DNA from 3 places in the Streptomyces sp. NPDC093109 genome. Region 3 is predicted to be linked to each of the others. Evidence: riboswitches for the same ligand, from Rfam matches in the RefSeq annotation. Region 3 holds a riboswitch; each other region holds the start of a gene.

Region 1 (7,159 bases), on a different contig from region 3:
CTTCGCGCCCGGCGTGCTGAAGGCCGTCGCCCGGCGCGACGGCCGTACGGTGGCCACGGACGTGCTGCGCACCGCCGGACGGCCCTACACCGTACGTCTCACCCCGGACCGCACCCGCCTCGACGCGGACGGCCGCGCCCTCTGCTTCGTCACCGCCGAAGTCATCGACGACCACGGCGTGGTGGTGCCCGACGCCGGCCACCTCCTCACCTTCACGGTCACCGGCGGCTCCCTGGCCGGTCTCGACAACGGGCGCCAGGAGAGCGCCGAGCGCTACCAGGCCGCCACCAGGACCGCCTTCCACGGCAAGGCCCTCGCCATCGTCCGCGCCGGCACGGAAGCCGGCCCGGTCACGCTCACCGTCCGCGCGGACGGGCTGCGCACCGCCACGGCGACCGTGCGCGCCACGGCCGCCCGCGACGCGTCGACGACCCCGCCCCGTACCTTCGCGCCCGAGCCGGGACCCGACGCGCCCAGCGGCCCGGTGGCCGACGCGAGCTACTCCGGGGCGACCGACACCCTGCCCGCCGCCCTGCTCGACGGCTCCCCCGACACCGCCTGGTCCAACGCCTTCACCAAGGCGGCCACCGCCCTGCTGCCCGCCTTCAGCGGCGCCCGCCCCGCCGACTGGATATCCGTGGCCTGGCCCGGCGCCCGTACCTTCGACTCGGTCGAGGTCACCTTCACCCTCGGCGCACGGCACACCCTGCCCGCCTCGATCACCGTCTCCTACTGGGACGGGGACCGGTACGCCGCCGTACGGCACCAGAGCGTCACCTGGGCCACCGCCTCCGGCGATCCGACGGTCATCACCTTCGACCGGGTCACCGGCTCCCGGATCCGGCTGGAGATGACCAGTGCGCACCCGGGCGAGGCGAACGGCGCGCAGCGGGTGACGCTGCTCCACGTACCGGACGTGCTCCCGGACGGCGGTGGTGCGGCCGATTAGCGGCTACGTAGCGGCTGCTCAGCCGGCTACGAGCAGCGCCAGGAGGTCACGTAGAGCCGCTCCTGGTCGTCCTCCATGAGGCCCCGGACGCACTCCCCGGGCTCGGTGTCGAGCGCGCCGGTCAGCTCGGCACGCCCCTGCCGGGTCGTCCGCGTACCGAACCACCCGGGGAACGCGGTGATCCGGTCGTCCTTGCGCTGGTATCCGAGGCGTACGGAGACCCCGGGGCGGCCCGGGCGCTGGACGTAACGGGTGGTGAAGGTGCCCGCGCCGCCGATCGGCCCCTCGACGCAGAGCCGCCCGCCGGAGAGCTCGCCGCAGCCCTCGGGCGTGACGCCGACGGGAGCCAGCACGAAGAGCGACCCCACGACGAGACCGGTGGCACGAAGGGCGGTGGCGCGTCGCACGGTTCGCACGGTTCTCATGGAGCTCACGGAGTTCATGGCTCTCACGGGCGGCACCTCTCTCCGGCTCCCCCTGCCGCTCATGGTGGCGCGCGGCAGGGGGCGGGGCACTCCGACGGGCCCGTGAGTGGTCCGTACGGGCCAAGCGGGAGCGGCTGCGCACCCGGCCGGCGTTACGCGGGCCGGGCGGCGCCCGCGAACGGCATCTGGTCGATCGGCGCGAGCTTGACCGCCGAGCCGGGGCGCGGGGCGTGGATCATCTGCCCGCCCCCGACATAGATCCCCACATGGCTGACGCCGGAGAAGAAGAACACCAGGTCACCAGGGGCGAGCCGGTCGCGGCTCACGCGCTGCCCCGCGTTGATCTGGGTGTAAGTGGTCCGGGGCAGGGAGACCCCTGCCGCGCGCCACGCCGCCTGGGTCAGCCCCGAGCAGTCGAACGATCCCGGCCCGGTCGAGCCCCAGACGTACGGCTTGCCGATCGCGCCGTACGCGAAGGCGACCGCCGCCGCGGCCCGGGCGTTCGGCGCCGGCGCGCTCCCGGCCGGCCGCTCCGGCGTACCGCCGCCGTCGGCGCCCTGCCGCTGTCCGTCGTAGTCGGCGCGCTGCGCGGCGGAGAGCCGGTCCAGCAGCCGCTGGGCGGCGCCGATCTTCTTCTGGACGGTGGCCTTGTGCCGGGCCAGTTCCGCCCTGCGCGCCCCGAGATCCTTGATCCGCTCGTCGGCCCGCGCGCGCAGCCCGGCGAGCTGCCCGAGCTCTCCGCGGATCCCGGTGATCATGGCCGCCTGCCGGGTGCCCGCCAGTTCGGCCAGCGACGCTCCTTCGAGGTACGTCTCGGGCTTCGAGCTGAGACCGAGCTGTACGGCGGGGTCGAGGCCGCCGGAGCGGTACTGCGCGGCGGCGACGGAACCGAGCGCGTCGCGCGAGGTGTTGAGCCGCTCCGTCCGGCGGGCGGCCTCGTCCCGCAGGCGGGCCAGTGAGGTACGGGCCTCGTCCGCCTTCACCTTCACGCCGTTGTACCGCTCCGTGGCGGTCTCCGCCTGCTGGTACAGCCGGTCCACCTCGGCCTTCACCTGCGCGGCCGTGGGCCGGGGCGTGGCGTGCGCGGGAGCGCCCGCGGCGGTCGCGGTGGCGGCCCCCGCGAGCGCGAGCGTGGCCGCCGTACGGACGGTGCGGGCGGTACGGGTCGCACCGTTCGCACCGCCCTGGCCGGAGAGCGGGCGCCTTCTGGGTTTGCGGTGCGCTGCCACGGGGGCGTCCTCGTCCTTCTGTCCATGTCCACATGGCTGTCCATGCGGGTGGGCGGTACGGATTCGGGCCGCCTGGAGAAGGACGCTAAAGGGAAAGGTCACGGTCCGGCATCGGCGGAGCGATATTGGCCGGAGGTGGTGATTCCGTAGCGGTTTGCGATCGGAATGCTTCCGGGGATGGCGCCGACCTGATCACCACGCTCCGGACCCGACCGGCGTGGATATCGCCGCCGGTCGGGTCCGTGCGTGGACCGCCGGTCAGGCCGGGCGGACGCTGCCGAAGATCGGCAGGTAGTAGATCGACTCCTCGCGGACGTTCGCGCCCGGCTTGGGCGCGTGGATCATCATGCCGTCACCGATGTAGATGCCCGCGTGGCTGACGTCGTCGTAGAAGAAGACGAGATCACCGGGGAGGAGATCGTCCGTCGCGACGCGGGTGCCGGTGTTGACCTGATCCCAGGTGGTGCGCGGCAGCTCGACGCCGGCCACCTTCCAGGCGGCCTGGGTCAGGCCCGAGCTGTCGTACGAACTGGGGCCCGAGGCGCCCCACACGTACGGCTTGCCGATCTGGGCGCGGGCGAAGGCGAGGACCTTCGCCGCCTTGGTGGCGTAGCTGTTGCCGGGCGCGGCGGCCGTACCCGTACCCGTACCCGTCGTGCCCGCGGTGGCGACCACGTCCGCGTCCGCGCCGGCGCCGGCGCCCGGGTCCGTGCTCGTGCCCGCGGCCGTGACCCGGCCCGTGACCGCGCCCGCGGCGGCGATCGCGTCCGGCCGGCCCTGCTGCTCCTGACGCTCCTGACGCTCCTGGCGCTCCCACTCGGCGGCCTCCGCGGCGGCGCGCGCCTCGGCTGCCGCCTGGGCCTGGGCACGGGCCTGGACCTGGGCCTCGATCTGCGCCTGGGCCTGCGCCTGAGCCTGTGCCTGGGCCTGTGTCTCCGCCCGGCGGCGGGCTTCTTCCTCTTCCTGTTCGCGCTCCTGCTTCAGGCGCTCCAGCGCGGCCAGCCGCGCCTGCTCACCCGATGTCGCCTTCGACAGCAGGGCACGCGCGTCGGCCAGCTTCTTCTGGACGGTTTCCTTGTTGTTCCGCAGGGACGACTGCGGGTCGGACTGTGCGTCGTCCTGCGGGTCCTGCGGGTTGTCCTGCGGGTCGGCCGATTCCTCCGGGCCGGCCACGGATTGAGCGGGCTGCGCGGGCGGCGCGGGCTGCGCGGGCGGCGCGGGCGGTACGTTCGGTACGGCCGGTATGACCGGAGCGACCCGCGGCACCGGCGGCTGGGTCGGCCGCGGCGGCGCGCTCTGCTGGGGACGCCCGGCGGTCCGGTCCGCGGTCCGGTCCGTGAACATCAGCGTGCCGGCCGGGGCGGGGCCGCCGTCCCGGAACTGCGCGGGGGACTGGGGACTGAGCGTACGGCGGGCCTCGTTCAGCTTGTCGGCGCCCTTGACGACGTTGTCGCGCACCCGGTCGACGGTGCGCTTCTCCTTCGTCGTACTGGGCTTCGGCTTGCTGAACTGCTGGGTGGCGCCGCCGGCTTGGCGGTACAGGTCGTTGACCTTCTTCTGTACCTCTTCGACCGAGGGGTTCGGCTCGGCGGGCGCGGCGCCCGCGCTCTGCGTCGACAGCAGCGTGACCGAGGCGATGGCGGCCGTAGTGACCCCGACGGCGGGGGAGTTGGTGCCTACGCCGCTACGGTTGCGCGACTTGCGATGCGACGCCAAGGTCGGCATCTCCTTCCGTGGACCGCCTACCGGGTTAGCTGTCGGGTTCGGGCGGAACGGAAGGCTGCCCTACGGGCCTGGTGTACGGCGGACGTACGGCCCGATTCACCCCGGTGATGCAGAGTGGGTCCCCGGTTCCGGACCTCCTTGGGAGGAGGCCGAATTCGGCGTGGGCCGCCCGCTTGGCGTGGATCGCCAGGGGGTTACGGGCTGCCTGATCGAGCACGCTAGCCAAGTTGTGCTGCTGATGTGAAGGTGGATGGTCGATATGCCCGGAACATTTTCGTGACCATTTGCTGGAGTGAGGTGCGAGCGGCGTCAATGGAGGGTATAGCGTCACGCTTGGTAGTTACCCGGTCGCGTGGCGGCGAATGTGACGAGGGGCGCGGACCGAATGCGGAGACGGGCGCGGACCGAATCGGAAGACGGGCGCGGACTGTCAGTGTGGCCGCCTAGACTCGGAAAGCGATGAGCAGCCTCTTTGACGACAGTTTCCTGGCGGATCTCCAGCCCTCCGGCGACGCGCACCCGCCGCCGCCCGAGGAGGAGGACGAGCACGCCCCCGAGCAGGTGCCCGACGACCTGTTCGGCGGCGTGTTCGACGCGCCGCCGCCGCGCGACCCGTACCACCGCGGCGGCAGTCCGCGCTCGGTCGTGGACCCCGCCGCGCTGCTGGAGGGGCTGAACGACGAGCAGCGCGCCGCCGTCGTGCACACCGGCACGCCGCTGCTCATCGTGGCCGGCGCCGGATCCGGCAAGACGCGGGTCCTCACGCACCGGATCGCGCATCTGCTGGGCAGCCGCGGTGTCCACCCCGGCCAGATACTGGCGATCACCTTCACCAACAAGGCCGCGGGCGAGATGAAGGAGCGGGTCGGCGACCTCGTCGGCGCGCGCGCCAACGCCATGTGGGTGCTGACGTTCCACAGCGCCTGTGTGCGGATCCTGCGCCGGGAATCGAAGCGGCTCGGCTTCACCTCGTCGTTCTCGATCTACGACGCGGCCGACTCCAAGCGGCTGATGGCGCTGGTCTGCCGTGATCTCGATCTCGACCCCAAGCGCTATCCGCCCAAGGCGTTCAGCGCCAAGATCTCGAACCTGAAGAACGAGCTGATCGACGAGGAGACCTTCGCCGGCCAGGCCGCTGACGGCTTCGAGAAGACGCTCGCCGAGGCGTACCGGATGTACCAGGGCCGGCTGCGCGAGGCCAACGCCCTGGACTTCGACGACATCATCATGACCACCGTCCATCTGCTCCAGGCGTTCCCCGACGTCGCCGAGCACTACCGGCTCCGCTTCCGCCACGTCCTGGTGGACGAGTACCAGGACACCAACCACGCGCAGTACACACTCGTACGCGAGCTGGTGGGCCCCTCGGGCGAGGGGCACGACCCGGCCGAGCTGTGCGTCGTCGGCGACGCCGACCAGTCGATCTACGCGTTCCGGGGCGCCACGATCCGCAACATCCTCCAGTTCGAGGAGGACTACCCGGACGCGACGACGATCCTGCTGGAGCAGAACTACCGCTCCACACAGACGATCCTCAGCGCCGCCAACGCGGTCATCGAGCGCAACGAGAGCCGCCGCCCGAAGAACCTGTGGACGAACGCGGGCGCCGGCGCGCAGATCACCGGGTACGTCGCCGACACGGAGCACGACGAGGCGCAGTTCGTCGCGGAGGAGATCGACCGGCTGACGGACGCGGGCGACGCCAAGGCGGGCGACGTCGCCGTCTTCTACCGGACGAACGCGCAGTCGCGTGTCTTCGAGGAGATCTTCATCCGGGTCGGCCTGCCGTACAAGGTCGTCGGCGGGGTGCGCTTCTACGAGCGCAAGGAAGTCCGCGATGTGCTGGCCTACCTGCGGGTTCTGGCCAATCCGGAGGACAACGTACCGCTGCGCAGGATCCTCAATGTGCCCAAGCGCGGCATCGGGGACCGGGCGGAGGCGATGATCGACGCGCTCGCCCTCCGGGAGAAGATCACGTTCCCGCAGGCGCTGCGGCGGGTGGACGAGGCGTACGGGATGGCGGCGCGCTCCGCCAACGCCGTCAAGCGCTTCAACACGCTGATGGAGGACCTGCGCACGATCGTCGAGTCGGGCGCCGGGCCCGCGACGGTCCTGGAGGCCGTGCTCGAACGGACCGGGTATCTGGCCGAGCTGCAGGCGTCGACCGACCCGCAGGACGAGACCCGGATCGAGAACCTTCAGGAACTGGCCGCCGTGGCGCTCGAATTCGAGCAGGAACGCGGCCAGGCGGCGGGCGGCGAGGGCGAGGGCGAAGGGGAGACGGCCGACACGGACGACACCCCCGCTGTCGCGGCCACTCCGACCCTCGCCGAGTTCCTGGAGAAGGTCGCGCTCGTCGCGGACTCCGACCAGATCCCCGACGAGGACGAGGACGGCTCCGGGGTCATCACGCTGATGACGCTGCACACGGCCAAGGGGCTTGAGTTCCCCGTGGTGTTCCTGACCGGCATGGAGGACGGCGTCTTCCCGCACATGCGTTCCCTCGGCCAGACGAAGGAGCTGGAGGAGGAGCGGCGCCTCGCATACGTCGGCATCACGCGCGCGCGGGAACGGCTCTATCTGACGCGGTCGTCGATGCGCAGCGCCTGGGGGCAGCCCTCGTACAACCCGCCGTCGCGGTTCCTGGAGGAGATCCCGGGACAGCATCTGGAGTGGAAGCGCACCGGCGCGCAGATCCCGGCGGGTCCGACGCAGGGCATCGCGTCCTCGCTGTCGTCCTCGGCCGCCGCGCGGTCGCGGACCGGCGGCCCCTCGGGGTTCGCCACCCGGCGTACGGCGGACAAGCCGGTGATCTCGCTGGCCACCGGGGA
Region 2 (7,159 bases), on a different contig from region 3:
GTACGGTCCACGTCCTGGCCGAGCCGGACGATCGTCATCCGCCGGTCCAGGTCGGTCAGTTCGCCCGTGACAGGGTCCGCGTCGGCGACCAGGAGACGGATCGAGTTCGTACCGCAGTCGATGGCGGCGACCCTCGTCATGCCGTTCCCTCCTCGGTGTCCGGCGCGGCCACGGCCGCGCACGGGCTCACGCAGGGGCCCTTCGCCCACCACTCGGGCAGCATCGCGAGCGCCTCGTCCCCCAGCGGGTTCACCCCGGGGCCCGCCGCCAGCGAGTGGCCGACGAGTACGTGCAGGCACTTGACCCGGTCCGGCATGCCGCCGGCGCTGGGGAAGCCCTCCAGTACCTCGATGGCGTCGCGCCGGGCGAGATAGTCCTCGTGCGCCGCGCGGTACGCGGCGGCCAGCTCGGGATCGGCCGCGAGCCGTTCCGTCATCTCCCGCATGACCCCGTTCGCCTCCAGCGTGCCGATGGCCGAGGCCGCGCGCGGGCAGGTCAGGTAGTACGTGGTCGGGAAGGGCGTGCCGTCCGGGAGCCGGGGCGCGGTCTCGACGACATCCGGCTGTCCGCACGGGCAGCGGTGCGCGATGGCGCGCAGTCCGCGCGGCGGGCGGCCGAGCTGTTCCTTGAAGGCCGCGACATCCGCCTCGGTCGGCTCGGTGCGTTCGGTCTGCGGAGGGGGCGTGTCCATGCCTGCCTTGGTCTCAATGTTCTTGCGAGTCGGTCGTGCTCGTCACTGGTTCTTCGCTAATTCTTCGGGCGGTCCGCGGTGTCCACACCGTCCAGGACGTTCGAGTACCAGGGCCGGTCCGCCGCCCCGCGGTTCTCGTCGCGCCGCTCCCGCGCCGTCTCCGGGTCGATCACGGTGTAACCCGTCTCCCCCGGCATCAGATAGTGGAGGTGCTCGCGCGCCAGCCGCTGGATATAGGCGTCGTCGCGGAGCCGCGCCTTCTCGTCGCGCAACTCCTCGACGCGCTGCTTCGCCTCGCGGGCGACCCGTTCCTGGTCGGCGATCTCGTTCCGCTGCGACACGTACTGCCGCATCGGATACGCGAGCGCCACCACCATGGTGCACACCACCAGGGCGAGGAAGGCCGCGCGCCCGGTGAGCCGGGAGCGGCGGTCCTGCCGGCGGTTCTGCGAGCGGTAGACCCGGGCGGCCGTCTGCTCGCCGATGATCCGCAGCCTGGTCGCGGTGGAGAACCGGTCCCGGTTCCCGGTCATGGCCGCCCTCCCCTCCTACGTACGTACGTCCCCGGACACGGTACGGGACCGGGGCCGGGGACGTACGGACGACGGGCGGGAGCGCCCTCGTACCTCAGGCGTAGCCTCAGGCGGAGCGGAAGCGCGGGAACGCGCTGCGGCCCGCGTACACCGCCGCGTCGTCGAGGATCTCCTCGATGCGCAGCAGCTGGTTGTACTTGGCGACGCGGTCCGAGCGGGCCGGGGCGCCGGTCTTGATCTGGCCGCAGTTCACCGCGACGGCGAGGTCCGCGATGGTGACGTCCTCGGTCTCGCCGGAACGGTGCGACATCATGCACTTGAAGCCGTTGCGCTGCGCCAGCTCCACGGCGTCCAGGGTCTCGGTCAGCGAACCGATCTGGTTGACCTTGACGAGCAGGGCGTTGGCCGAGCCCTCCTCGATGCCGCGCGCGAGGCGCTCCGGGTTGGTGACGAAGAGGTCGTCGCCGACGATCTGGACCTTGGAGCCCAGCTGGTCGGTGATGACCTTCCAGCCGGCCCAGTCGTCCTCGTACAGCGGGTCCTCGATGGAGACGAGCGGGTACGCCTCGACCAGCTCGGCGTAGTACTCGGTCATCTCGGCGGCCGAGCGCGACTTGCCCTCGAACTCGTAGCTGCCGTCCTTGTAGAACTCGGACGCGGCGACGTCGAGCGCGAGCGCGATGTCGCGGCCGGGGACGTAACCGGCCTCCTTGATGGCTTCGAGGATGAGGTCGAGCGCGGCGCGGTTCGACTCCAGGTTCGGCGCGAAGCCGCCCTCGTCGCCGAGGCCGGTGGACAGGCCCTTCTGCTTCAGGACCTTCTTGAGCGTGTGGTAGACCTCGGCACCCCAGCGCAGCGCCTCGGAGAAGGACTCCGCGCCGATCGGGGCGATCATGAACTCCTGGATGTCCACGTTGGAGTCGGCGTGCGAGCCGCCGTTCAGGATGTTCATCATCGGAACGGGCAGCAGGTGCGCGTTCGGGCCGCCGAGGTAGCGGAAGAGCGGAAGGTCCGAGGCTTCGGAGGCGGCGTGCGCGACGGCCAGGGAGACACCGAGGATGGCGTTCGCGCCGAGCGAGCCCTTGTTCTCGGTGGCGTCCAGGTCGATCATCGCCTGGTCGATCAGGCGCTGCTCGGTGGCGTCGTACCCGACCAGCTCGGGGCCGAGCTGCTCGATGACGGCGAGGACGGCCTTCTCGACACCCTTGCCCAGGTAGCGGCTGGCGTCTCCGTCGCGGAGTTCGACGGCCTCGAACGCACCGGTGGAGGCACCGGAGGGAACAGCAGCACGGCCGGTGCTGCCGTCGTCGAGGCCGACCTCGACCTCGACCGTGGGGTTGCCTCGCGAGTCGAGGATTTCCCGGGCTACGACGACGTCGATGGACGGCACGAGCATCTCCTTCTGGGATGTGACGCGTGGGCGCAAGGTCTCATTGGCCTTGCGCCATGAGCCTAACCGGCCCGGAGTGATCGGTCGGCCCCGAGGGCCTCTCGTTTGGGCCGGGCCGCCCCTATTGACCCGTACCGACCGGTAATGGGGATTTTCGGGGCTGACGGCCGAAACCCCGGCCCGGCGCGTACGGGGGTGACGCGCCGGGCCGGGGTGCTCTGGGGCGGGCGGGCGGGTCAGCTCAGGTGGAGCTGCTGGCCCGGGTAGATCACATCGGCGTCACGGACGATGTCCTTGTTCAGGTCGAAGACCTTCTTCCAGCCGCCCTTGACCTTGTGGGCGTCGGCGATCTTGGAGAGGGTGTCGCCGGACTTGACCTTGTACTCGCCGTCACCCTTCTTGATCGTGACGGTGGCGCGGTTCTGGCTGCGCGAGGCGGTGGGCTGCTCCGCGGTGCGCTGCTGGGGCGCGGCCTGCTGCGCCGGGGCGGCCTGCTGCTTGGGAGCGGCCTGCTGCTTCGGGGCGGCCTGCTGCTTCGGCTGCGACTGGGACTGGGACTGCGTACCGGAGCCGCTGGAGCCGCCGCTGTACGCCGCGCCCGACAGGTTGACGCCGCAGCTCGGCCACGCGCCCTTGCCCTGGCCGGCCAGGACCTTCTCGGCGACCGCTATCTGCTGGGACTTGGACGCCAGGTCGGCGCGGGAGGCGTAGGCGGTGCCGCCGTACGCGGCCCAGGTGGAGCTGGTGAACTGCAGCCCGCCGTAGAAGCTGTTGCCGGTGTTGATGGACCAGTTGCCGCCGGACTCGCACTGGGCGACCTGGTCCCACTCGGCCGCGGTCGCGGCCGAGGCGGAGGTGGCGCCGATCAGCGGGGCCGCGACGGCGGCACCGGTGATTCCGGCGAGTGTGGCGTAGCGGACCGCCTTGGACGGACGACGGTGCTTGGCCTTGCTGGAACGCAGCAGCATGAAGCATCTCCTCACCGACGCCTACGAGGTCAGCTGTCGGGTTCGGGCCAAGTGAGTTGCCCGGCCGCGTGCTCTCACACGCGGCTTCACCCCTAGCCGTGCCCGGACCGTCTCTCGACGGCCGGGACCGGCGCGAACCATTGGGTCCCCCGCTCCTGCCTTCGGCGCTTTACGCGACGACCACTCCCCCCGACCGACGGCAGGATTCGGCGTTTCGGTCGACGGGGCCCGCGGTGCGAGCGGTTCAGACCGTAATCACAGCCCGGGTGGTTGTTCAAAGAGGCACATCCGGGAGAAAACGCCCTTCCCGCCCTCAACGGCCTTCATGTTTCCGCAGGTGGGGACCGGGATGAGCCAACCGTCAGAGCAAATGACCCCAGTTGCGGCAAAGAGACCCTTGTCTCACTTGCGCAGAAGTGGACATACGATCCCTAACCACCCCCCGATCGCGCCATGTTTCGGATCGCGGCCGGGGCGCCGACCAGGGCCGGACGGGGCGCCGTGGACGTCAACGGTGCCCCGTTCAGCACAGGGGCGGCTCAGACCCAGCCGCCGACGACCTTCTGACTGCCGATCACGACGGAGAGGGGCTCGCCGCCGACGACGACGGACTCACCGCGGCCGGTCTCCTCGCCGCCGTACGCGTCCCCGAGGCTTCCGTCGCGGGCGGTCGCACTGCCGCGCGAGGCACGGTCGCTCGGTTCGCGCTCTTTATCCTTATTGCCCGATGCGCCGTCATCCTCCTTGGCGGGGGCGCCCCGGTGCTTGCCCGTGGCGGGCGCGGTCGAGGCGTCGGCGGTGGGCTCGGTGTCCTTGGTGTCGCTCGCGCTCGGCGACGGGGTGGCGGGGTCCGTGGAGGCCGCCCCGCCCGTCTGCGTACCGCTGTCGCCGTACCCGGGGGTCTCGGTGCCGGACGTGGCGTCCGAGGCATCGCCCGACGGGTCGGTGGTGGAGCCCGAGCCGGTCCCGGTCGCGCCGTCGACGGTGCTCCCGACGCTCTTCACGAGCCCGGAGACGACGGCGCAGCTGGACCACGCCTTCGTGCCCTGCGCCGTGAAGACCTTCTCGGCTATCTGGATCTGCTGGGAGCGGCTCGCCAGGTCGGGGCTGGCCGCGAACTCCGCGCCACCGAAGGCGTCCCAGGTCTCCTGGGTCATCTGGAGTCCGCCGTAGGCGCCGTTGCCGAGGTTGGCGCTCCACCGGCCGCCGCTCTCGCACTCGGCGACCCGGTCCCAGGTGGAGGCTTCCGCCGCGCTTGCGCCACTGGCGGCCAGGAGCGGGATGGCGATGGCCGATCCCGTCACTCCTGCCGCGACGAGAAGGGCGGGGGCCTGTCGGGGCCGGCGGTGTTTCCCGGAGCGCATGCGGTTGCCTTCCGTGTGACTGTCGGTTCGACATCAGCGTGTTGCTGCTGAGTCGTCGTGAACGTAGCGGTACTCGAACTGTTGTCACAAGTCGATGCAGCGGAGATCACGCAAAAGTCACGGTATTGGCGGGCCGTCAGGAATTCGTTCCCGGAATCCCCCCGGAATGCCCCGCACTCGCCCTTTCGGACAATGGCGTGAACTGCACCGGAAGTGTGCGCAATCCACGCATGATGAGCCCGCCGCGCCAGCGCAAATCGGCAGGATCCTCCGCAAGACGCACATCGGGCAGCCGCGTCAGCAGCGTCGCCAGCGCGGTCTGCCCCTCCACCCGGGCGAGCGGCGCGCCGAGGCAGTAGTGGATTCCGTGGCCGTATCCGAGGTGCTGATTGTCACGCCGCGCGAGATCCAGCACGTCGGCGTCGGGGAACCGCGCCGGATCCCGGTCGGCGGCGGCGAGGACGACCAGCACGGGATCCCCGGCCGCGATGCGCTGCCCGCCGAGGGTCAGCGGCTCGGTGGCGTACCGCCAGGTGGCGAGCTCCACCGGGCCGTCGTAGCGGAGCAGCTCCTCGACGCCGGTCGCCAGCAGCCCGGTCTCCCCGGCCGCGAGCGAACGCTGGAGCCGTTCCCGCTGCACCGGATTCCGCATAAGCGTGTACATGCCATTACCGATGAGATTGACGGTCGTCTCAAAACCGGCGAACAGGATGATGAAAGCCATCGCGGCGGCCTCGTTCTCCGTGAGATGTTCGCCGTGGTCGCTCGCCCGGATCAGATCGGAGATCAGGTCGTCGCCGGGATTCGCCCTTTTACGGTGAATCAGCTCGGCCAGATATCCGCGCATCTTCTTCACCGAACGCGCGACTCCGCCACGCGGCCCGCCGCCGTGTCGAATCATCATGCCGGCCCAGTCGCGGAAGTCGTCCTGGTCCTCCGGCGGGACCCCGAGCAGATCACAGATCGCGTAGATGGGGAGCGGGAACGCGAAGTCGTGGATCAGGTCCGCGGTGCCCTTCGCGGCGAATCCGTCGATCAGCCGGTCCGTCAGCTCCTGTACGCGCGGAGCGAACACGGCGACCCTGCGGGGCGTGAACGCCTTCGACACCAGCCGCCGCAGCCGGGTGTGGTCGGGCGGGTCGATGTTCAGCAGATGCGTCATCAGCTCGGCCTTGCGCTCGCCCGGGATCCCCGTCTTCCCCTTGGCGTGCGCGGAACCCGCGTGGTGCGCGGAGTCCTTGGAGAGCCGCGCGTCCGCGAGGGCCTGCCTGGCGTCCGCGTACCGCGTCACGAGCCACGCCTCGACCCCGCTGGGCAGCGCGGTCCGGTGTACGGGGGCGTGCTCGCGCAGCCAGGCGTACGCGGGGTACGGATCGGTGGCGAACTCCCAGCTGAAGAGTTCGGGGACGGGGTGGTTCTCAGACATGTCGGGCACCCACCGACCGTAGCCGCCGGGGTGAGACGGACCGGTGACGGGTCTACGGCCGGAGGCGACGGAAGGACGACGGCGGGACGACGGGATGAACGGGACCCCGGCCCCGTCCGTACTGGGTGATGCGACGACGCGCCTACGAGGTGCCGGCCGCCGCACGCTCCGCGGCATGGATCGCGTCCCGGTACGTACGGGCGGCGGCGCGCAGGGCGGTCTCCGGGTCGGCACCGGCGGCCTCCGCCCGTACCGCCAGCGCGAGCAGTTCGTACCCGATGCCCTCGCCGCCGGGCGGCGCGACCTCCAGGCCCGCGGTACGGACCCGGCTCGCGAGCTTGGCGGCGAGCGCCAGCCCCGGCTGGCCGAGCGGCACGCCGTCGGTGACCGACGCGCGCTGCTTCTCGTCCGCTTTCTTACGGAGCCAGTGCGCCTTGACGTCCTCGGGGGTCTCGGCCGTCTCGTCGCCGAAGACATGGGGATGACGGTGGATAAGCTTCTCCACGATGGTGCCCGCGACATCGTCGATGGAGAACGGCGCCTCCGGCTCCTCTTCGGCGATCCGCGCGTGGAAGACGACCTGGAGCAGTACGTCCCCCAGCTCCTCGCGCAGCTCGTCGCGGCTGCCGTCCTCGATCGCCTCGACCAGCTCGTACGACTCCTCGATCGCGTACTTGGCGAGTTCCCGGTGGGTACGGACCGACGACCACGGGCACTCCACCCTGATCCGGTCCATGACCTGGACGAGATCGAGCAGCCGCGCGCCCGGCAGATCGTACGAACCGGG
Region 3 (7,159 bases):
CGCGCTCAACGGCTACGCGGCCAAGCTCACCGAGACCCAGGCCAAGCGGCTGGCCGCCGACCCCGCGGTCGCCCTGGTCGAGCAGGACCAGAAGGTCCAGGTCGACGCCACCCAGACCAGCGCCCCCTGGGGCCTGGACCGGATCGACCAGGCGGCCCTGCCGCTGAGCGGCACGTACACGTACCCGGACACCGCGGGCTCCGGGGTGACGGCGTACGTCATCGACACCGGCGTACGCATCACGCACGCGCAGATCAGCGGGCGGGCCTCGTACGGCTACAACGCGATCACCGGTACGACGTCGGCCAATGACGACAACGGCCACGGCACCCACGTCGCGACCACCATCGCGGGCACCACCTACGGGGTGGCCAAGTCGGCCAAGATCGTGGCGGTCAAGGTGCTCGACAGCGCCGGCTCCGGCACCACCGCCGGCGTGATCGCGGGCATCAACTGGGTCACCAACAACGCCGTCAAGCCGGCCGTCGCCAACATGTCCCTCGGCGGCGGCGCCAGCACCACGCTCGACACGGCGGTCGCCAACTCGATCGCCTCCGGTGTGACCTACGCGGTCGCGGCGGGCAACAACGGCGCCCTGGCCTCCTCGTACTCCCCGGCCCGGGTCGCCACCGCGATCACCGTCGGCGCCACCACCAGCACGGACGCGAAGGCCAGCTACTCCAACTACGGCTCGGCCGTGAACATCTTCGCGCCGGGCTCGTCCATCATCGCGGGCTACTACACCAGCGACACGGCCACCGCCACGCTCTCCGGCACCTCCATGGCGGCCCCGCACGTCGCGGGCGCGGCCGCGATCTACCTGGCGAGCCGCCCCAGCGCCACTCCGGCCACGGTGCTCAGCGCCCTGACCGGCGGGGCCACCTCGGGCTCGCTCACCAGCGTCGGCACCGGTTCGCCGAACCTGCTGCTGCGGCTCGTCCCGTAACCGGTCCGATCGCGGCCGGCTGATCGCGTAAAGGCAGGACGGAGCCGTGGTCCACGGAATTCAGTGGACCACGGCTCCTTTTTATTCATGAGGGCAGCAGAAAAGATCCCCCGCCCAATTCATCTCTTTGTATACGGCGCGATTGTTAATTGCGGACGCTCGCGATGTTTACGGCATGTTGCGAGGCCCTCACCTTTTCCCGGCCGCGCTCCGGCCGGCGGAGCCGGTGCACCGCCGCGGTCCGCTCCGCGTGCAGGGTCGTCAGGGCCCGCGCCCGCTCCGCGTCCCCGCGCGCCACGGCGTCCACGATCGCGCCGTGCTCCGCCCAGGACTCCACGGGGTTGGCGGGCTGCTCGACCACGTACATCCAGGTGATCTTGTGCCGGAGCTGGGTGAGCAGCGAGGTGAGCGCCGGGCTCCCGGACGCCTGGGTGAGCGTCTCGTGGAACCACGCGCCGAGCGAGCGCAGATCCTCGCCCTGACCCCGGCGGGCCCGCTCCTGACCCAGTCTGACCAGGCCGCGGAGAACCTTGAGATGGGCGTCCGTACGGCGCTGGGCGGCCCGCGCCGCGCCGAGCGGCTCCAGCATCAGCCGCACCTCCAGCAGGTCGGCCGCCTCCTGCTCCGTGGGCTCCGCCACGCAGGCGCCGACATGGCGGCGCGTGGTGACGAAGCCCTCCGACTCCAGCGTGCGCAGGGCCTCGCGCACCGGGACCCGGGAGACGCCGTAGCGCCGCGCCAGGTGTTCCTCGGTGAGCCGGCCACCCCGCTCGAACAGACCGGAGACGATGTCGTCGCGAATCGCCGTGCATACCGAGTGCGCGGGAATGCGCATGTCCGAACCTCCGCCTTAATCCGCGCGAAACGCAGCCGATTGACGCCTGTTCCGTGACTCTATTGCAATCAACGAGAATTTCCGAAGGGTGCCCGAAATCCATGGATATCTTTTGGCCAACGGGCAGGTCGGACGGCGGAGCGGAGACGGGGCGGAGCGGGACGGCGCGATGGGGCAGCGGGCGGGAGCGGTCAGACGTTCACGCCGTGCGCGCGCAGATACGCGACGGGGTCCATGTCGGAGCCGTAGTCCGGTCCCGTCCTCGCCTCGAAGTGGAGATGCGGCCCGGTGGCGTTGCCGCTGGCGCCGGAGAGGCCGAGGCGCTGCCCGGGGGCGAGGCTCTGGCCCACCGAGACCTCGATCGAGGAGAGGTGGCCGTACTGGGTGTACGTGCCGTCGCTCATCCGCAGCACGACGTTGTTGCCGTACGAGCCGCCCCAGCCGGCCTCGACGACGGTGGCGGCGCCGACGGCCACCACCGGGGTGCCTGACGCGGCGCGGAAGTCGACGCCCGAGTGACTGCCGGAGGACCAGAGGGAGCCGCCGGCCCGGTATCCGGTGGTGATGTACGAGCCCGCGACGGGGAGTTGGAAGGTGCCGAGGAGGGTGCGTTCGGCGGCGCGCGTGGCGCGCTCCTTGGTGGCGCGTATCTCCTTGGCGCGCGCCTCGGCCAGCCGCTGGGCCTCCGCCCGCGCGACGGCCTCGGCCTTGATCCTGGCCGACCGGTCGGCGGCGTAACGCTGGGCGTGGGCCTGGTCGTCGACCACGACGGCGAGGGTGTCACCGAGGTCGGCGACCCGGTTGAAGCCGGTCTGCGAGGCGGCCTCGGCGCCTGCTCCCGAGGCGAGCGCCGGGGAGGCGGCGAGGGTGCCGACGACGCCGGTCGCGGTGAGGGTCGCGACGCCCGCGGCGTTGACGCCCCGGCGGGTGGTACGGCTCCGGGCGCGGTGCTTCCCGGTGGCACGGGTGAACGCCATGGGGTGACGGGTCCTTTCCTTCCCTCTCGCCTACCGGGTTAGCTGACGGGTTCGGAGCAGGAAGGTCTCCTACGGGCCCCTCCACGCGGCGAAGCTGCGCGAAGGCGGTCCGATTCACCCCAGGGACGGTGGGTCCCCGGCTCCCCTCGGCTCGCGCCTGACGGGGACTCGGCGATGGCTGTCCGTTGCCACGGGTGCGGCGCAACGGCCGAACAGCCGGACCGACGCTAAGCCGATGGCCTTTCCAACGCCAACCAGACAGGCTGTTTTGTCGCGTTCCCCACAGGGCAGACGGCATGTTTCCACGGGAAACAGGGACAGAACGGAAAACCCCGGTGACCGCGGTCACCGGGGTTCCGTGTACGGCGGGCCGAATCAGCCGGTGACCACGGTCACTTCGCCGATACCGAGCGCCTCGACGGGCTCCTTGATCTGCGCCGCGTCCCCGACCAGTACGGTCACGAGCCGGTCCACCGGGAAGGCGTTGACGACCGCGGCCGTCGCCTCGACGGTGCCGGTCTCGGCCAGCCGCGCGTACAGCCGCGCCTGGAAGTCGTCCGGCAGGAACTGCTCGACCTGGTCGGCGAGGGTGCCCGCGACGGAGGCGGCCGTCTCGTACTTCAACGGGGCGACGCCCACCAGGTTCTGTACGGCCACATCGCGCTCGGCGTCGGTCAGTCCCTCGGCCGCGAGTGTGCGCAGCACGGTCCAGAGGTCCGCCAGCGCCGGCCCGGTGGAGGCGGTGTCCACGGAGCCGCTGATGGCGAGCATCGCGGCGCCGGTCGGGCCGCCCGGGGCGTCGGGCGCCGAGGAGCGCAGGACCTGGCCGTAGGCCCGTACACCGTAGGTGTAGCCCTTCTCCTCGCGCAGCACCCGGTCGAGCCGGGAGGTGAGCGTGCCGCCCAGGCAGTACGTGCCGAGCACCTGCGCGGCCCAGACCCGGTCGTGGCGGTCGGCGCCGATGCGGCCGATCAGCAGCTGGGTCTGGACGGCGCCGGGCCGGTCCACGATGACGACGCGGCCCGTGTCGTCCGCGGTCACGGGCGGGACGGGCCGGGGCGCGGCCGTGTTGCCGGTCCAGGCGCCGAGGGTGTCGGCGAGGATCTCGTCCAGATCGACGCCCGTGAGGTCGCCGACGATCACCGCGGTGGCCGTGGCCGGGCGTACGTGCGCCTCGTAGAAGGCGCGGACGCCGGCCGCGTCGATGCGCTCGACCGTCTTCTCGGTGCCCTGGCGCGGCCGGGACATGCGCAGGGTGGCCGGGAACAGCTCCTTGGAGAGCTGTTTGGCGGCCCGGCGGCCGGGGTTGGCGGTCTCGTGCGGGATCTCGTCGAGCCGGTTGCCGACGAGACGTTCGATCTCGCTGTCGCCGAAGGCGGGGGCGCGCAGGGCCTCGGCGAGCAGGCCGAGCGCCTTGGGCAGCCGGGAGACCGGGACCTCCAGGGAGACCCGGAGCCCGGGGTGGTCGGCGTACGCGTCGAGCGTGGCGCCGCAGCGCTCCAGCTCGGCGGCGAACTCCTCGGCGGAGTGCTTGTCGGTGCCCTCGGAGAGCGCCCGCGCCATGATGGTGGCGACGCCGTCGAGCCCTTCGGGCTCGGCGTCGAGCGGGGCGTCGAGGTTGATCTCGACGGCCACCACCTGCTGGCCGGGGCGGTCGCAGCGCAGCACGGTCAGGCCGTTGCCGAGTGTGGCGCGCTCGGGGGCGGGGAACGCCCAGGGCCTGGCCTCACCGGCGGTCGGCCGGGGATGGAAGTCCATGGTGACAGTGGCGTCGCTCACTGGTCCGCCCCTTCCTGCTCGTCGGTCCCGGCCTGCTCGTCGCCGGCGTCCTCGGTGGTGCCGGTGTCCTCGGCGGTGAGCGGTTCGTACACCAGCACCGCCCGGTTGTCGGGGCGCAGCCGCGCGGCGGCGACCGCCCGTACCTCCTCGGCGGTGATGTCCAGCACGCGCGTGACGGCGGAGAGCGCCAGCTGCGGGTCGCCGAAGAGCACGGCGAAGCGGCACAGTTCGTCGGCGCGGCCGGCGACCGTGCCGAGCCGGTCCAGCCACTCGCGCTCCAGCTGGGCCTGGGCGCGCTCCATCTCCTCGTCGGTCGGTCCTTCGGCGGCGAGCCGGGCGAGCTCCTCGTCGACGGCCGCCTCGATGGCCGGGACCTCGACACCGCCGGACGTCTTCACGTCCAGCCAGCCGAGGGAGGGGGCGCCGGCCAGCCGCAGCAGTCCGAAGCCGGCGGCGACGGCGGTACGGTCGCGCCGTACCAGCCGGTTGTGGAGCCGGGAGGACTCGCCGCCGCCGAGCACGGTGAGCGCCAGATCGGCGGCGTCGCACTCGCGGGTGCCGTCGTGCGGCAGCCGGTAGGCGGCCATCAGCGCGCGCGCCGGGACCTCCTCGCGGATCTCCTCGCGCAGCTCACGGCCGATGGTGTCGGGCAGCGTGCCGTCGCGCGGCGGCTGCTTGCCGTCGTGGGACGGGATCGAGCCGAAGTACTTCTCGACCCAGGCGAGCGTCTGCTCGGGGTCGATGTCGCCGACGACGGAGAGCACCGCGTTGTTCGGCGCGTAGTTGGTACGGAAGAACGCGCGGGCGTCCTCCAGCGTCGCGGCGTCCAGGTCGGCCATGGAGCCGATCGGCGTGTGGTGGTAGGGATGACCCTCGGGGTAGGAGAGTGCGGTCAGCCGTTCGAAGGCCGTACCGTATGGCACATTGTCGTACCGCTGGCGGCGCTCGTTCTTGACGACGTCCCGCTGGTTCTCCATGGACTCTTCGTCGAGCGCGGCGAGCAGCGAGCCCATCCGGTCGGCTTCCAGCCAGAGCGCCAGCTCCAGCTGGTGGGTCGGCATGGTCTCGAAATAGTTGGTGCGCTCGAAGCTGGTGGTGCCGTTCAGGGAGCCGCCGGCCCCCTGCACCAGCTCGAAGTGGCCATTCCCCGCCACCTGCTTCGATCCCTGGAACATCAGGTGCTCGAAGAGGTGCGCGAGGCCCGTACGACCCTTGACCTCGTGGCGCGAGCCGACGTCGTACCAGAGGCAGACCGCGGCGACCGGGGTCAGGTGGTCCTCGGAGAGCACCACGCGCAGGCCGTTGGCCAGGCGGTGCTCAGTAGCTGTCAGGCCGCCGGAACCGGCCTGCGCTGTGGCCGTGTGACCCATGGGCATGTACGTCCCTTCGATCGCGATATGGAGAAGTCCTGCCACTGTATGCAAGCGTGCCGCGACCACGCGAAGTTCCCCGGTGGCGGCTCCCCCGCCGCCGCCCCCGCCACCCGCCCAACGACGGGTCGAGGTCGGCGTTGTCAGTGGCGCGGTCCACAATGGTCCGCGTCAGTTCCAGAAGTTGCCGTACAGAACCTGTGAAGGAGCCGCAGCCGAGATGGCCCGCCGCAGTACGAAGACCCCGCCGCCGGAGGACTTCGAGGAGAAGATTCTCGACATCGACGTGGTCGATGAAATGCAGGGCTCCTTCCTCGAATACGCCTACTCGGTGATCTACTCCCGGGCCCTGCCCGACGCCCGGGACGGTATGAAGCCGGTGCACCGCCGCATCGTGTACCAGATGAACGAGATGGGCCTGCGCCCCGACCGCGGCTATGTGAAGTGCGCCCGCGTCGTCGGTGAGGTCATGGGCAAACTTCACCCGCACGGGGACGCCTCGATCTACGACGCCCTGGTCCGGATGGCACAGCCGTTCTCCATGCGGCTGCCGCTCGTCGACGGCCATGGCAACTTCGGCTCGCTCGGCAACGACGACCCGCCGGCCGCCATGCGGTACACCGAGTGCCGGATGGCTGACGCCACGTCACTGATGACCGAGTCGATCGACGAGGACACGGTCGATTTCCAGCCGAATTACGACGGCCAGGAGCGGGAACCGGTCACACTTCCGGCCGCGTATCCGAACCTGCTCGTCAACGGCGCCTCCGGGATCGCCGTGGGCATGGCCACGAACATGCCGCCGCACAACCTCGGCGAGGTCGTGGCGGCCGCGCGCCATCTGATCAAGCACCCGGCCGCCGACCTGGAGACGCTGATGCGTTTCGTGCCGGGGCCCGATCTGCCGACCGGCGGCCGGATCGTCGGGCTCACCGGCATCAAGGACGCCTACGAGAAGGGCCGGGGCACCTTCCGGATCAGGGCCACCGCGACGGTGGAGGACGTCTCCCCGCGCCGCAAGGGCCTGGTCGTCACCGAGCTGCCCTTCACGGTCGGCCCGGAGAAGGTGATCGCCAAGATCAAGGACCTGGTCTCCGCCAAGAAGCTCCAGGGCATCGCGGACGTCAAGGACCTCACCGACCGCGCGCACGGCCTGCGCCTGGTCATCGAGATCAAGAACGGTTTCGTACCCGAGGCCGTGCTGGAGCAGCTCTACAAGCTGACGCCGATGGAGGAGACCTTCGGCATCAAC

What was found. Region 3 has a riboswitch for cyclic di-AMP ahead of AB0389_RS06665 (M23 family metallopeptidase). Riboswitches for the same ligand answer to the same signal wherever they lie in the genome.
Region 1: another riboswitch for cyclic di-AMP. It lies ahead of AB0389_RS16905 (C40 family peptidase); the one in region 3 lies ahead of AB0389_RS06665 (M23 family metallopeptidase).
Region 2: another riboswitch for cyclic di-AMP. It lies ahead of AB0389_RS16625 (transglycosylase family protein); the one in region 3 lies ahead of AB0389_RS06665 (M23 family metallopeptidase).

What each region holds. Positions count from the first base shown of each region.
Region 1 covers NZ_JBFBEZ010000015.1:112,987-120,145, forward strand. The annotation lists gene AB0389_RS16890 (glycoside hydrolase family 2 TIM barrel-domain containing protein) at 1-949, shown strand, start outside; gene AB0389_RS16895 (hypothetical protein) at 976-1,356, opposite strand; gene AB0389_RS16900 (NlpC/P60 family protein) at 1,527-2,603, opposite strand; gene AB0389_RS16905 (C40 family peptidase) at 2,862-4,328, opposite strand; cyclic di-AMP (ydaO/yuaA leader) riboswitch at 4,327-4,499, opposite strand; gene pcrA (DNA helicase PcrA) at 4,788-7,159, shown strand, end outside.
Region 2 covers NZ_JBFBEZ010000015.1:46,040-53,198, reverse strand. The annotation lists gene AB0389_RS16645 (Ppx/GppA phosphatase family protein) at 1-140, opposite strand, end outside; gene AB0389_RS16640 (DUF501 domain-containing protein) at 137-691, opposite strand; gene AB0389_RS16635 (septum formation initiator family protein) at 748-1,224, opposite strand; gene eno (phosphopyruvate hydratase) at 1,331-2,620, opposite strand; gene AB0389_RS16625 (transglycosylase family protein) at 2,851-3,579, opposite strand; cyclic di-AMP (ydaO/yuaA leader) riboswitch at 3,586-3,759, opposite strand; gene AB0389_RS16620 (transglycosylase family protein) at 4,122-4,946, opposite strand; gene AB0389_RS16615 (cytochrome P450) at 5,083-6,372, opposite strand; gene AB0389_RS16610 (nucleoside triphosphate pyrophosphohydrolase) at 6,515-7,159, opposite strand, start outside.
Region 3 covers NZ_JBFBEZ010000004.1:177,215-184,373, forward strand. The annotation lists gene AB0389_RS06655 (S8 family peptidase) at 1-946, shown strand, start outside; gene AB0389_RS06660 (GntR family transcriptional regulator) at 1,092-1,781, opposite strand; gene AB0389_RS06665 (M23 family metallopeptidase) at 1,973-2,758, opposite strand; cyclic di-AMP (ydaO/yuaA leader) riboswitch at 2,771-2,942, opposite strand; gene AB0389_RS06670 (pitrilysin family protein) at 3,134-4,516, opposite strand; gene AB0389_RS06675 (pitrilysin family protein) at 4,534-5,913, opposite strand; gene AB0389_RS06680 (DNA topoisomerase IV subunit A) at 6,128-7,159, shown strand, end outside.